Regions from separate parts of the Geothrix sp. PMB-07 genome, predicted to be linked through region 4. Evidence: riboswitches for the same ligand, from Rfam matches in the RefSeq annotation. Region 4 holds a riboswitch; each other region holds the start of a gene.
The links. Region 4 has a riboswitch for S-adenosylmethionine ahead of Q9293_RS02120 (PLP-dependent aspartate aminotransferase family protein). Riboswitches for the same ligand answer to the same signal wherever they lie in the genome.
Positions count from the first base shown of each region.

Region 1: it holds a riboswitch for S-adenosylmethionine, as region 4 does, so the genes downstream of both, Q9293_RS15825 (bifunctional homocysteine S-methyltransferase/methylenetetrahydrofolate reductase) here and Q9293_RS02120 (PLP-dependent aspartate aminotransferase family protein) in region 4, are expected to answer to the same signal.
Region 2: it holds a riboswitch for S-adenosylmethionine, as region 4 does, so the genes downstream of both, cobA (uroporphyrinogen-III C-methyltransferase) here and Q9293_RS02120 (PLP-dependent aspartate aminotransferase family protein) in region 4, are expected to answer to the same signal.
Region 3: it holds a riboswitch for S-adenosylmethionine, as region 4 does, so the genes downstream of both, Q9293_RS15920 (O-acetylhomoserine aminocarboxypropyltransferase/cysteine synthase family protein) here and Q9293_RS02120 (PLP-dependent aspartate aminotransferase family protein) in region 4, are expected to answer to the same signal.

Region 1 is NZ_CP132333.1:3,627,645-3,631,822, forward strand. Features, by position in the region: gene Q9293_RS15815 (PLP-dependent cysteine synthase family protein) at 106-1,104, shown strand; gene Q9293_RS15820 (alpha-ketoacid dehydrogenase subunit beta) at 1,235-2,197, shown strand; SAM riboswitch class I at 2,321-2,424, shown strand; gene Q9293_RS15825 (bifunctional homocysteine S-methyltransferase/methylenetetrahydrofolate reductase) at 2,490-4,178, shown strand, end outside.
Region 2 is NZ_CP132333.1:3,640,067-3,644,244, reverse strand. Features, by position in the region: gene Q9293_RS15875 (NADPH-dependent assimilatory sulfite reductase hemoprotein subunit) at 1-764, opposite strand, end outside; gene Q9293_RS15870 (bifunctional precorrin-2 dehydrogenase/sirohydrochlorin ferrochelatase) at 761-1,357, opposite strand; gene cobA (uroporphyrinogen-III C-methyltransferase) at 1,278-2,135, opposite strand; SAM riboswitch class I at 2,254-2,358, opposite strand; gene Q9293_RS15860 (DUF2911 domain-containing protein) at 2,647-3,327, opposite strand; gene Q9293_RS15855 (right-handed parallel beta-helix repeat-containing protein) at 3,527-4,178, opposite strand, start outside.
Region 3 is NZ_CP132333.1:3,652,247-3,656,424, forward strand. Features, by position in the region: gene Q9293_RS15915 (molybdopterin oxidoreductase family protein) at 132-2,138, opposite strand; SAM riboswitch class I at 2,231-2,335, shown strand; gene Q9293_RS15920 (O-acetylhomoserine aminocarboxypropyltransferase/cysteine synthase family protein) at 2,463-3,749, shown strand; gene metA (homoserine O-succinyltransferase) at 3,757-4,178, shown strand, end outside.
Region 4 is NZ_CP132333.1:475,838-480,015, reverse strand. Features, by position in the region: gene dapF (diaminopimelate epimerase) at 1-187, shown strand, start outside; gene Q9293_RS02125 (M20 family metallopeptidase) at 184-1,239, shown strand; SAM riboswitch class I at 1,317-1,417, shown strand; gene Q9293_RS02120 (PLP-dependent aspartate aminotransferase family protein) at 1,518-2,786, shown strand; gene Q9293_RS02115 (FKBP-type peptidyl-prolyl cis-trans isomerase) at 2,923-3,426, opposite strand; gene Q9293_RS02110 (putative quinol monooxygenase) at 3,430-3,738, opposite strand; tRNA gene Q9293_RS02105 (tRNA-Asn) at 3,794-3,869, opposite strand; gene Q9293_RS02100 (ATP/GTP-binding protein) at 3,960-4,178, opposite strand, start outside.

The DNA.
Region 1 (4,178 bases), 1.1 Mb from region 4:
CATAGAATCTTAATCCAAATTCAACGAATCACCAGTCCAAAGGCCGCTTCCATCGGCCCAGCCTCCCGGCGCACCGCCGGTCATACTGGGTTCTTGGAGGAAGACATGCATTACCGGAAGCCCTGCGGCAGCGTCCTGGAGGCCATCGGCAACACGCCCCTGGTCCGGCTGCGTCGCGTCGTCGAGAACCTGCCGGTGGAGGTCTTCGCCAAACTCGAGTTCATGAACCCCATGGGCAGCAGCAAGGACCGCATCTCCAAGTACATGATCGAGGCCGCCGAACGCGACGGCCGCCTGAAACCCGGCGACATGATCATCGAAAATTCCTCGGGCAACACCGCCATGGGCCTGGCCCTCATGGCCATCCAGAAGGGCTACAAGCTCAAGGTGGTGGTGCGTGACACCATTTCGCAGGAAAAGCTGAACCAGCTGCTGGCCCTCGGCGTGCTGGTGCACAAGGTGGACACCAGCCTGCCGCCCGAGCACCCGGACAGCTACAACAACATCACGCCGCGCCTGGCCCGGGAAACGCCGAACTGCTACTTCCCCGACCAGCACGAGAACCGGGAGAACAACGCCGCCCACTACCACGGCACCGGCCCGGAAATCTGGGAGCAGATGGAGGGCCGCATCGACTACTTCGTGGCGGGCGCGGGCACCGGCGGCACCATTGGCGGCGTGGGACGCTACCTGAAAGAGAAGGATCCGAACATCAAGGTGGTGGCCGTGGACCCCATGGGTTCGGTCTTCTCGCCCCACTTCCGCGGCGAACCGAATCCGAAAGCCGCGCCCTACAAGCTGGAAGGGCTGGGCGACGAATTCCTCATCCACACCATGGACTTCAGCGTGATCGACGCCATGCACCAGGTGACGGACCGGGAGGCCTTCCAGCAGGCGCGGCGCCTGGTGCGGGAAGAGGGCATCCTCGGCGGCGGTTCCAGCGGCGCGGCCCTCTGGGCGGTGCTGCAGGTGGCCAAGACCCTCCCACCGCGCGAGCGGCCCGCCCGCATCGTCACCGTATTCCCCGATGGCACAGGCCGCTACCTCAGCAGCGTCTTCAACGACGAGTGGCTGGCGGAACGCGACCTGCTGGAGGAGAAATGAAGGGCTTTACCACGAAGACACAGAGGGCACTGGGGACCCCGGCCCCGCTGGCCCATGCACGGCGCCTCCGTAACACCGCCGTGGGTTCCGTGCCTCCGTGGTGTGTCTTGCGCCTGAAAGGGCGATCCGCGTGAGCGCCTTCTCTGGCACCTACGTCGAGGCCATCCGCCAAGCCCTCTTCGACGCCATGGAGGCCGATGGGAGGGTGTGCTGCCTCGGCGAAGATATTGGTGTCTACGGCGGCGCCTTCCGCGCCACGGAAGGGCTGCTGGAGCGCTTTGGCCGGGACCGCGTCCTGGACACGCCCATCTCGGAGCAGGCCATCGCAGGCGCCGCCATTGGCGCGGCCCTCATGGGCCAGCGGCCCGTGGCGGAATTCCAGTTCATGGATTTTGCGCTGCTGGGCTCGGATCTCATGGTGAACTTCGCCGCCAAGGCCCATTGGCGTTGGGGTGCCAGCGTGCCGGTGGTGTTCCGCGGCCCCTCGGGCGCAGGCAACGGCGGCGGCCCCTTCCACAGCCAGAACCCCGAGGGGCATTTCCTGGGCAGCCCCGGCCTGAAGGTGGTGGCGCCGGGCACCGTGCGCGATGCCTACGCCCTGTTGCGCGCCGCCATCGACGACCCAGATCCCGTGCTCTTCTTCGAGCACAAGCACCTCTACCGGCGCCTGAAGGATCAGTGGGAGGAAGCGCCCACCGCCCGCCTGGGCGAAGCCGCCCTGCGCAAGGATGGCGCCGCCGCTTGCATCGTCACTTACGGCGCTGCGCAGCACGTGGCCCTGGAGGCTGTGGCCGATCTCGACGTGGCCGTGCTGGACCTGCGCACCCTCTGGCCCCTGGACGACGCGGCCATCGAGGATCTGGCCCGGCGCACCCACCGCGTGGTGGTGCTCACGGAGGCCTCGCGCACCTACGGCCCCGGTGCCGAGCTGGCCGCCCGCATCGGCGAAACCTGCTTCCCCTGGCTGGATGCCCCCGTGCTGCGCCTGGGCGCGGCGGACATCCCCACGCCCGCCAGCCCGCCGCTGGAAGCTGCCTACCTGCCCAGCGCCACTTCAGTGCGCGCCGAGGTGATCCGACTGCTGGCCTGGTAGCCCCTGCTCCCTGGCGGCAGCGGCCGCGGCGAGCCACAGCCAAGCCTTGATTTTGCCAGCGGCGCCTTGACGGCGACCGCCTGCTTCATTCATCCTTGTGGCTTGATCTTTGGCAGTCCAAGAGCGTTATCCAGAAAGGTGGAGGGAAAGGCCCTGTGAAACCTTGGCAACCTGCTTACGCAAGGTGCCAATTCCTGCCCCCGGCATGTCCGGGGGGAAGATACCGAATGTTACAGACTGACCTTAGCCAACCTGGATGCCGATCAACGGACTGCCCTGCATAGGCGCATCCATGACCCATCCCACTTTCAGGCAGGCCCTTGAAGCTGGCGAGTGTTTCCTCTTCGACGGAAGCACGGCCACGGCCCTGCACGACCGCGGCATCACCCTGCAGCGCAGCTTCGAGGAGTGCAACCTCAAGTCGCCGGATCTGCTGCTGGCCATCCATGGCGAATTCCTCGCCGCGGGCGCCACGGTGCTCACCACCAACACCTGGGGCGCGGGCCGCCTGAAGCTGGCCGCCCGGGGCCTGGAGGGCGATCTCGACGCCATCAACCGCGCCGGCGTGGAGCTGGCCAAGCGCGCCATCGCGCAGCAGAACTCCCAGGCCTGGGTGGCGGGCTGCATCGGCCCGCTGGGTGTGCGCATCGAACCCTGGGGGCCCACCTCGTACGACGAGGCCCGCGCCACCTTCCGCGAACAGGCCCTGCCCCTCATCGAAGCGGGCGCGGACCTTCTGGTGCTGGAGGGCTTCGAGGATCTCAACGAGATCCATCAGGCCATCCTCGCCGTGCAGGAACTCAGCGATCTTCCCATCGCTGCACTCATGACCACCAACGAGGATGGCCAGGCTCTCTTCGGTGCCGAACCCGACTGGTTCATCAAGCAGCTTGACGGCTGGGGCGCCGACATGGTCGGCCTCATCGGCGGCAACGGCCCCGCGCCGCACCTGCGCCTGCTGGAACGTCTCAAGGCCGTCACCGCCAAACCCATCGCCCTCATGCCCAACCCGGGCCTGCCTCACATGGTCGACGGCCGCCTCATCTACGGCGCCAGCCCTGAGTATCTCGGCGGCTTCGCGGGACGCGCTCTCGCTGCGGGCGCCCGGGCCGTCGGCGGCTGCAGCGGCACCACGGCGGCGCACATCCGCGCCATGCGCAGCGCCTTCCGCCAGGAGCGCGCCTTCGTGCAGGGCGGTGGCGGCTTCGAGATCAAACCCCACGAACAGCCGCAGCCCGAGGTGCCCTTCCCCTTCCGCAGCCGCTTCAGCCTCAAGCTGGCCCAGAACGAGTTCATCCACACCGTGGAGCTGGTGCCCCCCAAGGGCATGGAGTACGACAAGCTGCTGGCCAAAACGCGCCAGTGCCGCGCCCTGGGTGTGGATGCCATCAACGTGCCGGATGGCCCCCGCGCCATGGCGCGCATGAGTGCGCTGGCCACGGCCCTCATCATCGAGCAGCAGGTGGGGCTGGAGACGATCCTTCATTACGCATGCCGCGACCGGAACCTGCTGGGCATGCAGAGCGATCTGCTGGGCGCTGCGGGCCTGGGTTTGCGCAATCTCCTGGCGGTTACAGGCGATCCACCGAAGCTGGGGCCGTACCCTCAGGCCACGGCTGTCTTCGATGTGGATGCCATCGGCCTGGTGAACATGCTCAAGCGCCTGAACACGGGCCTGGATCTGGGCGGCGCCAGCATCGGCAAGCCCACCTCGTTCAGCGTCGGCGTCGGCGCCAATCCCGTGGCCGCCGACATGGAGCGCGAGAAGGCCCGCTTCCGCTACAAGGTGGAGGCTGGCGCCCAGTGGGCCATCACCCAGCCCGTCTTCGATGCAGAGACCCTCTTCCGCTTCCTCGACTTCACGGAGTCCCTGGACAGCAAGGGCGGCCTGCCCATCATCGCCGGCATCTGGCCCCTCAAGAGCCTGCGCAATGCCGAGTTCATGGCCAACGAGGTGCCCGGCGCCTACGTGCCCAAGTCG
Region 2 (4,178 bases), 1.1 Mb from region 4:
GTGGTGGCGTCGTTGTGGGTCATGCCCATGCCACCGCCGGCCAGCACGAAGTAGCCGTCGATGGTTCCCTCGGCGCCATCCTTGAACGTGGCGGCGAAGGCCAGATCGTTGGTGTAGACGTCCACCGCGTTCTCGCCCGCCGCGGTGACGGAGATCTTGAACTTGCGGGGCAGGTAGGTGTCGCCCAGCACGGGCTCGGATTCAGAGGCCGTGTCCACCTTTTCGCCATCCAGCCACACTTCGGCGTAGGCCTTGGCGTGGGCCCGGAAATGGTTGGAGAGCTGCAGGGCCACGGCGTCGAGCTGGGCCAGATCGGCGCGACCCCAGGGGTTGGGGGCCTGGGTGACGTTGCGCACCACGTCGCCGCAGGCGCCCTGGGTGGTTTGCAGCGCCGCGTGGAGGCCCTGCAACACGGCCTTCGCATCGCCCTTCACCACGCCATGCAGTTCGAGGCTCTGGCGCGTCGTGATGCGCAGGCTGCCATCGGCGAAGATGTCGGCGATGCGATCCCAGGCCAGGTACTGGGATGCCTCCAGACGGCCGCCGGGGATGCGCCCCCGCACCATGAGCACGGGGTGCTTGGGAGTCTCGGGCGCCTTGTCGCGGTTCTTCTGCTGGTAGAGGCCGTGGAACTTCAGCAGGGTTTCCGAATCCTTGCTGAAGCCTTCGGCCTCACCGGCCAGTTCTTCGGCCAGGGTGCCACGCAGGTGCCGCGATTCGCGCTTGAGGGCTTCAACAGGATGCTCGGCAGACGGGGTGCTCATGGCAGCTCCGGGGTGGAGGGACGGGGCGAGGGGAAGTAGGCGGTGCGGAAATCGGCGAGCAGTTTCTGGAGCGCCCGGCTGCGAACCTCGGGGGGGAGACGGCGGGCCTGCTGGCGGAGATCGACGAGAGCTTGCAGGTCGGGATCGTCGGGGATGAGGTCTTCCAGGGCGAGGCGGAGGGCGCGGGACAGGCCGGCGAAGGCGCCTTCGGTGGAGATGGCCAGGGTCCAGGGGCCCCGGCGGAGGGTGCTGGCGAAGAGGGCATCGCAGGAGGGGGGATCGTCCACGGCGTTGATCCAGATGCCCCGCTGGCGGGCCTGGCTGGCGATGCGGGCGTTGGCCTCTGGATCGTTGGTGGCAGATACCACGAGGTGGGTGCCGTCCAGATCGCCAGCTTCGAAAGGTCTTTCCAGCAGGTGCACGGGGTGGCCTTCGGCTTCCAGGCGGAAGTCGGCAGAGAAGCGGGTGGCCACGGCACGGAGGGTGACGCCGGTCGGCAACAGCGACCGGAGCTTAGCCTGCGCGACGCTCCCGCCCCCCACGAGAAGCACCTGCTTCTCCTTGAGATCGAGAAAGAGCGGCAGCAGGGTCATGGGTCTCCGTGTGGAAGGCATCGGCGGGAAGGGAGAGGGCGCGGTGCCGGATGGCGGCGCCCAGGTAGACAAGCCCCGGGCCCTTGGTGTGGGCGCGGACATGCCCCTCGGCGGCGAGGCGCAGGTTGGAGAGGGTGGTGCTCTGGCCTTCGCAAAAGGCCCGTTCCACCAGGGCGACGGGCAGGTCCGGGGAGGCCCCGTGCTCCAGCAGCCGCTGGGCCACGGCCTGCAGCGATCGCGTGCCCATGAAGATGGCCAGGGTGGCTTCGGTGTGGGCCAGCTCGGCCCAATCGGTGGTGGATTCCAGCAGGTGGTGGCCTTCGAGGATGCGGATCTCCCGGGACACGCCCCGGTGGGTGAGGGGGATGCCCGAGGCCGCCGCAGCGCCCTGGAGGGCGCTGACGCCGGGGATCACCTCGAAGGGGATGCCAGCTTCGGCCAGGGCCCGGGCTTCTTCGCCGCCGCGCCCGAAGATGAAGGGATCGCCGCCCTTGAGCCGCACCACGCGACGGCCCGCCTGGGCGTGCCAGAGGAGCAGCTCGTGGATGCGTTCCTGGGTCATGCCCAGGCCGCCGCAGCGTTTGCCAGCGGGGATGGCCAGGGCCTTTTCCGGGAAGAAGGCCCTGAAATCCGGCTCCAGCAGGGCGTCGAAGAGGATGACGTCAGCCGCTTCCAGGGCCCGGAGGCCGCGCAGGGTGATGAGGTCCGGCGAGCCGGGACCGGCTCCTACCAGGCTGACGAAGCCGGGCTGGGTCTCGGGTGCGGATGGGTGCGGCATGAAGGTTCCTGGGTGGTAGGGGGTCAGGGCCTGGAGGCCTTGACGCTCCGGCGCGATCCAAAAATCAGAGGGGCCCGATGTGTTCGGGCCCCTCTGTGCGTCTGTCGATGTGGACAGCTCGGCATCTATCCGACGGCGGGAACCGTCGGCAGGAATTGGCACCTTGCTTTCGCAGGTTGCCAAGGTTTCACAGGGCCCGTCCCTCCACCTTTCTGGATAGCGCGCTATGGAGCTGGCAAGGATTCCGGTGTCACGACCCCGCGAGGTCTGATGAAAAGATAATCAATTTGATGCCCTTTTTCAATGCTTATTTTTGAATGAAAAAATCATGATGGCGGGAAAATTATAACTAAATCAATTAAGTAATAATTCCAAACCCGCTTCCTTTCGGGCAGGGCTCCGCCCGGCTCCCCAGGGTGGGGCGCCAGTCGAAGCCTCGGCCGGGTGGTCCTGGGCCCTGGCTGCCATCCGCCCACGGGGGCGGAGCCCAGGGACTCAGGAACCCCGTGTGCTACTGAGCGACCTTGAAGTCGACGCTGGCGTTCTGCGTGTCCCAGGCCAGGGCCAGGCTGCCGCCCTGCTGGGTCATGTTCACGAAGGAGAAGGTGAGCTGGTCCAGGGAGAGGTGCCCCTTGGCCAGCTTCATAGGCACGCGCACCACATCGAACTTCGGATCGTAGTTGGTGGCGCCCCAGGTGGCCTTCTTTTCGTTGGCGTCCCACTTGGTGAGGGCGGGCTGGGAGGAGAGGATGAAGGTCCAGGCCCCTTCCTTCAGCTCGACGAAGAGGCTGTATTCGCCAGCGGCGACGTTCTTGCCCCCGATGACGAGCGGCACTTCCGTCTTGAAACGGGTGGTCTGGTTGGCGCCCGCCCGCCACACGGGGTCGCCGCTGGACACGGCCTTGCCGTACTCGGCGCCCTTGCCGAAGATGTCGGCCCGACCACGCAGGATCGGGGCGCTGTAGTCCACGGTGATCCACTTGCCGTCCTGATAGCGGGGGGCGGCGCCGGGTTTGGGCTCAGCCCACTTGCCCGCCACCTGGGTGGCGGCCTGGGCCTTGGGGCTGGCGGCAGGGCGGGGTGCCGGGGCGGGGGTCGCCGCAGGCGCGGCGGTCGCGGCGGGAGCGGGCTGCTGGGCCGCGACGGTCATCGCCGCCAGGGCGAGCAAGGGTAAAACAAGGTTCGGCTTCATGGTGCCTCCGGGTTGGGGATTCCGACCGACAGTAGCAGAGGCTGGTGATTTTCAGGCCCACGAGGTTCCGGTTCGCCGGCCTCCGTTGGTCTCGTCGGGGAGGGCGATTCAAAGCCGCTTCGGCCTTTCCATGCACGAAGGGCACGGAAAGCTCCGCGCCCTTCGCCGTTCAACGCTGGTTGGTTCAGGACATTCGGGACTACTTCCCGTTGCCGTTCACGGTGTTGGGTGTGTACGTCCCCGGCGAGCTGTCGAGGGAGAAGCCGGTTCCGCTGTTACCGGTCACGGTGTTGCCCGTGACCACCGAACCGCTGCAGGAGGAAAGGGAGACTCCCCAGCCCGTGTTGTTGACAACGGTGTTGCCCGTGACGGTGACATTGGTCGCGTGCTGGTAGATCTTGATCCCGCCATCCAGGTTGTTGTGGATGTTGTTATTCCGGATGATGTTGTTGTCGCAGTCCGAGAACGCAATGCCGCCGTCGTGGTAGCCCGCGCCGCCGTTCCCGTAGAACTCGCAGTTCTCGAGAATGGTTCCGGTTGTGAAGGTGTAGGTGTAGTCCGCATCGCTGGCCCCCTGCTGGAATCCGCCGCCGACGTTGCCGAAGAACGTGCAGCCGGTGACGTGGACGTCGTAGCAGGCCTGCCCGGCATTGGGTTCGATGTCGATGCCGCACTGCGGGTTGGTCCCGTGGGTGTTGGAGAACGTGGAGTTCTGAACCAGCATTCCCTTGACGCTGGTGATTGACATCCCCTGGCGCCGGTTGTTGTCGCAGACCACGCTGGACACGGTGATGTTGGAGCAGTCATCGGACACGTAGATGCCATCCGACCAGGAGTCTCGGCATGTCACG
Region 3 (4,178 bases), 1.1 Mb from region 4:
TCCGCCTTCCTCTGCTTCCAAAATTCCTTTTCTTTTGGCCACAGATGCACACGGATTCACACGGATGAAAAGCCCCGGGTTCTCATCTGTGTTCATCCGTGTTCATCCGCGGCAACCCTGCTTTGCATGGATCAGGCCCGCTTCACCTCGATGCGGTTGTCGTAGAACGTGCTGCCACCGCCCCGATCCGTGAGCCGCTGGCTGGTCAGCGCGTTGACGGTGGCGCGTCCCTTGGAGAAGGCAGACCACGCCACACCTTCCACCACGGCCACGCCCTTGGGCACCCGTTCCGTGACTTCCGCCACCAACCTCACCTCGCCCCGATCATTGAAGGCGATCACCTCATCACCACCCGCGATGGCCCGCGCCTTGGCATCCTCCGGCGAGAGGCGCAGCGTCGAGGCGATCTTCCGCGCGGGCAGGTCTTCGCGTTCCTGGAAGGTGCTGTTCAGGCTGTAGAGGGAAGGCGCTGTCACCAGGGCCAGGGGATGGGGGTCGCCTTCCGAGTGGCTGGGCAGAGGCCTGGGCAGGGGCTCCGGCTCGCGCGGATTCAGAATCTCCACCTTGCCGCTGGGGGTCCCGAAGGGTGGGCGGCGGCCCGGCGGTTGCATGCGCACGACGCGGCCCTCGGCCAGAGCGCTGCGGTCCGCTCCTTCCAGCCAGGGATTCGAACCGGAGAGCAGGGCCTCGATCACCTCGTCCTCGCTCTGCCGAAACAGGGACTCCTCGAAACCCATGCGGGCCGCCAGGGCCTGGAAGGTGGCCCAGTTGGAGCGGCTCTCGCCCACGGGCGAAACCGCGGCGCGCACGCGCTGGAGGCCATAGTGACCGTAGGAGCGGTAGAGGTCCGGATGTTCGAGAGAACTCGTGGCGGGCAGCACAAGATCCGCGTAACGGGCTGTATCCGTGAGGAACCGCTCATGGACGACGGTGAAGAGATCCTCCCGCAGCAGCCCGGCGCGGACCGCACCCTGGTCCGGCGCCACGGCGGCAGGATTGGAATGGTAGACGTAGAGCGATTTCACCGGCCCTTCCGCCGCGGGGTCGAGCGCCGCGCCCAGCTGGTTCATGTTCACCAGCCGGGTGGGCCGGGCCTGGAAATCCTCCCGGATGAGCTGCTGCATGGGAACGGCCCCGCCGGTGGCGGTGCCCAGGAAGGCGCCGCCCGCCGGTTTGAGGTAGGCGCCCTGGAGCGCGGGCAGGCAGAGGATGAGGCGCGTGGTCATGGCGCCGTTGCCGTACCGCGTGATGCCACCTCCCACCTGGATCTGCGGGTTCAAGGCCGCACCGTAGGCCTCCGCGAACGCCCGCAGGGCGGCTTCATCGACGCCAGTCCGGGCCGCCACCACGGCAGGAGGGAACTGGGGAAGCACCTCCCGCGCGAAGGCCTCGAAGCCCACCACGTGCTGTCCAAGGAAGGCCTCGTCGAGGGCGCCGTTCTCCACCATCAGGTGCATCACACCTGCGGCCAGCACGCCGTCGGTGCCGGGACGAACCAGCAGCACATGATCCACCTGATCGGTGGTGGCGGTGCGGTAGGTCTCCACCGCCCACACCTTCGCGCCCCGGCGCCGGGCCTCACGCACGAACTGGAAGCCGTGCAGGTTGGTGGCCAGGGCGTTGATGCCCCAGAGCACCACCAGGTCCGCGCTCAATACCGCCTCGGGCTCCGGAGCGGGCGTGGTGCCCAGCACCGCGGCCTGGCCCGCGGCCTTCGCGGGTGTGCAGATGGTGCGGTCCAGCCGGGAGGCGCCGAGCCGGTGGAAGAAGGGGTGGCCCGCGTTCCGCTGCAGCAGACCCATGGTGCCCGCATAGGAGTAGGGCAGGATGGCTTCGCCGCCCCACTGGGCCAGGATGTCCTTCCAGCGCCGGGCGACCTCCTCCAGGGCCGCGTCCCAACTGATGGGTTCGAAGAGACCCTTGCCCTTGGGGCCCGTTCGCCGCAGCGGCGTCGTCAGGCGTTCGGGGGCATGCACACTGCGTTCGTAGCGGGCCATCTTGGGGCAGAGCGTGCCCTGGTTGTAGAAATGGTCGGGGTCGCCCTTCACGGACAGAGCCCGCCCATCTTCAACTTCCACCAGCATCCCGCAGGCGTCAGGGCAATCGAAGGGACAGACGGAACGGCGCCACTCAGCCATGCGAACACCCTTCAGAAGAACCGGGCCCCTTGACCCGAGATGGGGTTGTGCCACACTTGATGTTCGTACGAGTTCTTTGTCAGTTCCATAGCGAGTTATCCAGAAAGGTGGAGGGACGGGCCCTGTGAAACCTTGGCAACCTGCGAAAGCAAGGTGCCAATTCCTGCCGTGATCAATCGATTGCGGAGAGATGTCGAGCTGTGTCGAGACTGACAACACGCCGAAGGGGCCCGAGCAATCGGGCCCCTTCGGCTTTTTTGACTTTTCCTGGACTTGCTTGGACGACAGAGCCTCGGCTTTCTCACCTTCTTTTCAGGAGCCGCCATGAGCGCCACGCATCCTCAATTTGAAACCATCGCCCTCCACGGCGGCCAGGTCGCCGACAGCGACACCAAGAGCCGCGCCCTGCCCATCTACCAGACCACCAGCTACGTGTTCGATTCCGCCGAACACGGCGCCGCGCTCTTCAACCTGGAAGTGCCGGGTAACATCTACACCCGCATCATGAACCCCACCACGGCCGTGCTGGAAACACGGGTGGCCCAGCTGGAAGGCGGCATCGCGGGCCTGGCCGTGGCTTCAGGCCAGGCGGCCATCACGCTCACCCTCAACACGCTGCTGCGCGGCGGTGATCACATCGTGGCCGGCGACAACCTCTACGGCGGCACCTACAACCTGTTGCACCACACCCTGCCTCGCAACGGCATCACCACCACCTTCGTGGACTCTACGAAGCCCGAGGCCTTCCGCGCCGCGATCAAACCCGAAACCCGCGCCATCTACATCGAGGCCCTGGGCAACCCCAAGCTGGACGTGCCCGAATTCGAAGCCATCGCCGCCATCGCGAAGGCTGCCGGTGTGCCCCTCATCGTGGACAACACCCTGCCCAGCCCCTACCTGCTGAACCCCCTGGCCCTGGGCGCCAACATCGTCGTGCACAGCGCCACGAAATTCCTGGGCGGCCACGGCACCTCCGTGGCAGGCGTCATCGTGGATGGCGGCACCTTCGACTGGAAGAACGGCAAGTTCCCTGAGTTCACGGAACCCTTCGCCGCCTACCACGGCGCGGTGCTGGCCGATCTCGCGGGTCCCGCCGCCTTCATCACCAAGGCCCGCATCGAGGGCCTGCGCGACACCGGCGCCGCCCTCAGCCCCTTCAACGCCTTCCTCATTCTGCAGGGCATCGAGACCCTGCACCTGCGCTTGGAGCGCCACGGCGAAAACGCCCTCGCCATCGCCCAGTGGCTGGAGCAGCACCCCAAGGTGGCCTGGGTGAACTACCCCGGCCTCGCCAGCAACGCCAACCATGCCGCGGCCAGCCGTTACTTCCGCAAGGGCGCGGGCTTCGGCGGCATCCTCACCTTCGGCGTGAAGGGAGGTTTGGAGGCTGGCAAGGCCGTCATCAACGGGGTGGAGCTCTTCTCCCGCCTGGCCAATGTGGGCGACGCCAAGAGCCTGATCATCCATCCCGCCAGCACCACCCACCAGCAGCTGTCGAGCGCCGAGCGCGAAGCCACCGGCGTTACCGAGGATCTCATCCGCCTTTCCGTGGGCCTGGAGAACATCCAGGATCTCATCGCGGATCTGGACCTCGCGCTCTCCAAGGCCTGAGGACGCCATGCCCGTCAAGATCCCCAGCTCCCTGCCCGCCCGGGGCATTCTCGAAGCGGAGAACGTGTTCCTCATCGAGGAGCACCAGGCTCTGCAGCAGGACATCCGTCCCCTGCGCATCGCCATCCTCAACCTGATGCCCACCAAGGTGGCCACGGAAACCCAGTTCCTGCGGCTGCTCGGCAACTCGCCGTTGCAGCTGGAGGTAACGCTGCTGCACATGACCTCCCACACCTCGAAGAACACTTCCGCCGAACACCTGCTGGAGCACTACGTCTCCTTCGAGGAGGTGCGCCACCAGCGCTTCGATGGCCTCATCGTCACGGGGGCGCCCGTGGAGACCCTGCCCTTCGAGGAGGTGGACTACTGGCCGGAGCTGACCCAGGTGCTGGACTGGGCCAAGACCCACGTCTTCTCCTCCTTCTTCAT
Region 4 (4,178 bases):
CTCCGGCAGCAGCAGCTGTGCCGCCGCGGCGGCCAGCCGACGCCTGGGCCTGGTGGACGACCAACTCCAGGTGCTCATGCCTGGCGGCGCCATCGACATCGTTTTCACGGAGCAGGGACGCATCCTCATGACCGGCCCCGTGCTGTCGGTTTATGAAGGCCGCCTCAACGCAGGCTGGGTGCCATGACGCAGCCGACGCCGGACGCCGAGCGCATCGCCCAATGGACCCTCCAGCTCTGCCAGGTGGATTCCACCACCGGGCACGAAGCCCGCATGATCCCCCTGCTCACCGGGATGTTCCGCAACCTTGGTGCCCGCCTGCAGTGGCAGAGCGTCGAAGGCGGCCGCTGCAACCTGCTGGCCACCTGGGGTCAGCCGCGACTGCTCTTCACCACCCACCTCGACACGGTGCCCCCCTACCTTCCGCCCCGGCTGGAGGGCGGCCGTCTCTGGGGCCGCGGCACCTGCGACGCCAAAGGCATCCTGGCCACCATGATGGAAACCATCCGCCTGCTGCTGGCGGAAGGCCGCCGCGACCTGGCCTTTCTGGGCGTGGTGGGCGAAGAAACCGACAGCCTCGGCGCCCGCATCGCCCTGGATCTGAAGGCCAACCTGCCGAACCTGCAGGGCGTCATCAACGGCGAGCCCACCGGCAACATCCTGGCCACGGGCCAACGGGGATCTGCCCACCTCTGCCTGCGCTGCCGCGGCAAAGCCGCCCACAGCGGCACGCCGGAGGAAGGCATCAACGCCGCCTTCCCCATGTTCGATTGGATCGGCGAGCTGCGGCGCCTGCCGGAACGCCTCGACCCCATCCTCGGGCCCGAGGTCTGGAACCTGGGCACCCTGCAAGCGGGCCGCGCCATCAACGTGGTGCCCGATGAAGCCGAGGCGCGTCTCTTTGCGCGCACCGTGGCCGGCAGCACCTTCGTGCAGGACGTGCTGAGGCTGCGGCCTGAGCTGGGCGAGGTGGACGTGCTCTTCGAGAAGGGCCCCGAGGTGTTTCCCCGCCTGGAGGGCTTTCCCATGGCGCCGGTTCCCTTCGGCTCCGATGCGCACACCCTGAGAAACCTGGTGCGCGATCGCTTCGTGGTGATGACCGGGCCCGGTTCCATCCGGGTGGCCCACACCGAAGGCGAGTTCCTCGACCTGGCGGATGCCGTGGCGGGAGCCCAGCAGTACCTGGACCTGGCGCGGACCATCCTGGATCGCCCCCAGGGCCAGGATTACACCATCTGAGGCATTGAATTTCCTTGGCAGCTCAATGGATCCATCGGATACTGGAAGGGCAGCAGGATCTTTGTCAGTTTCATCACGCGATATCCAGAAAGGTGGAGGGACGGGCCCTATGAAACCTTGGCAACCTGCGAAAGCAAGGTGCCAATTCCTGCCGCAAGTCATTGCGGAGAGATGCTGAAGTGTCATGGACTGACATGAGAAGGGGCCCGAGAGATCGGGCCCCTTCTCTTTTTGGATCGCCATGAAACGATGAGGATCCTCCATTTTTGGAGGCTCTGATGAGCGAGCAGTTCCTAGACACCAACGTGCCGGGCAATCCCGCCTACCACTTCACCATCCAGCCGCCGGTGCGGGAGGGCAACGCCGGGTGGATCCATCGGCCCGAGCTGGTGCCCGATGCCGCCGTGTCCACCCAGTGCGTGCACGCGGGCGTGCAGCCCGATCCGGCCTACGGCGCCGTGATGCCGCCGCTCTACCTGTCATCGACCTTCGCCTTCAAGGACATCTGCACCAACGCGGGCTACGACTACACCCGCAGCGGCAACCCCACCCGCGCGGCGCTGGAGGAGGCCATCGCGTTGCTGGAAGGCGGCCAAGGCGCCACCTGCACCAGCACCGGCATGAGCGCCATCCTGGTGGCCCTGAACCTGCTGGAGCACGGCAGCCACCTCATCGCCACCGTGGATTGCTACGGTGGCACCTTCCGCCTGCTGGAGCACGCCAAGAAGTTCTACGGCCTGGAGGTCACCTACCTGAACCTGGCCGACCTCGAGGCCCTGAAGGCCGCCATCCGGCCCAACACCCGCATGATCTGGGTGGAGACGCCCTCCAACCCCCTGCTGCGGCTGACGGACATCGCCGCGGTGACGGAGATCGGCCACCGCCAACCCAACTGCCTGGTGGCCGTGGACAACACCTTCCTCTCGCCCTACCTGCAGCGGCCCTTCGATCTGGGCGCCGACCTGGTCATCCACTCCACCACGAAGTATCTCAACGGCCACAGCGACGTGGTGGGAGGCGTGGTGGTGGCCGGCCCTGGCCGCCAGCCCCTCGCCCAGCAGATCCAGAGCGTCAACAACCTGCTGGGCACCTCCCAGTCGCCTCACGACTGCTTCCTGGTGCTGCGGGGCCTGAAGACGCTGCCCCTGCGCATGCGGCAGCACGAGGCCACGGCCCAGGTGCTGGCCGAATACCTGGCGGCCCATCCCGCCGTGGGCAAAGTGCACTTCCCGGGCCTGCCCAGCCATCCCCAGCACGAGCTGGCCAAGCGCCAGCAGCGGGGCTTCGGCGCCATGCTCAGCTTCGAGCTGAAGGAGGGCGGCAGCGAGCGCCTGAACCACGTGCTGCGGCGGCTGCGCTGGTTCACCCTGGCCGAAAGTCTGGGCGGCGTGGAATCCCTGGTGGCGCATCCCGCCTCCATGACCCACGCCTCCATGACGCCGGAAGCCCGCAAGAACGCAGGCATCAGCGACGGCCTCATCCGCCTCTCCATTGGCCTGGAGGACGTGCAGGATCTGCGTGCGGATCTGGCGCAGGCCCTGAGTTAGGTCCGGAATGAAAACCAGCAACAAAGAACGCAAAAGACACAGAGAAAAGTCAACGATCCACGCCTGACCGCTCTGCGTTGTTTGTGTTCTTTGTGGCCAATTCGCCGTTGGTTTGTCTGCTGAAAACCGTTGGCCGTTACTTGATGCTGATCAGTTCCACATCAAAGATCAGGTTGGCGTTGGGCGGGATGTCTCCGCCCGCGCCCCTCGCGCCGTAGCCCAGGGGTGCCGGGATGTAGAGGGTGCGCTTGCCGCCGACCTTCATGCTGATGACGCCCTCGTCCCAACCCTTGATCACGCGGCCCACACCGATGGGAATGGGCAGGGGCTCGCCGCGATCCACGGAACTGTCGAACTTCTTGCCGCGCTCGCCCTTGCCGTTGTCCAGCCAGCCGGTGTAGTGGACCAGGCACTTCTGCCCTTTCTGAGGCGTGTCACCGGTGCCCACCACCGTGTCCACGTATTTCAGTCCAGAGGGGGTCGTGATCATGTCGGGTCCCTTCGGTGCGGGCTCGGCCGCCTTCTTGGAAGTCTTTTTCTTGGAAGCCTGCTTCGCGCCAGGGACAGGCTGCGGGCCATCGGCGCCTACAAGCGGAAGACTCGCGATCAGAATGGCCAGGCCCAGGGCTCTTCGCTGCATGTCTCACCTCGGAACGGATTCAGCTCCCATTGTGCAGGTGTATTTGAGCGATGTTGTGATTTTGCCTGCGACTTCTTTTCGGTACTGCCCGATGCTTTCCCCCTGGGCGTGTGCCGCCAGGGCCGCTGCATCCTCGTACAGCTCGAAGAGCACCAGCTTGCAGGGGTCTTCTGAAGGAACCATCACTTCAAATTGAAGGGTGCCGGGTTCATCTCGCAGGCAGCGCGCCCGGTGGTCGATGAGGGCCCGGAGGATGGCCTCTTTCGACTCCGCCTCAAATCCGATGGTCGCCACGAGACTGATCCTGCCCATGTTGCCTCCCTTGGCCCTACCCGAAAAAAAGCCCCGCATGCGCGGGGCGTTCTTTTGGCTCCGGAGGAGGGATTTGAACCCCCGACCTAGTGATTAACAGTCACCCGCTCTGACCCCTGAGCTACTCCGGAAGGGCGAAGGTCCATTCTACCGGATGGCGCGGAGGATTCAAGCGGGAGGCTCTCACACCTGTGATCCCCGTCGCCCCACCCATGCGGCCCTCAGGCCCGCTGCAGCTCCATGAGGATCTGCCGCGCGGAGGCCTTGAGGGTTTCGATGACGCCGGTGCCCTTGTTGGCCACGGCTTCGATCATCGGTTCGCTGCGGAAACGGAGGAGGCGTTCCATTTCACCCACGGTCGCCGCGGAGGGCATGTCCCGCTTATTCAACTGCAGAACGTAGGGAATGGAACGGATGTCGAAACCGTTCTCCTTGAGGTT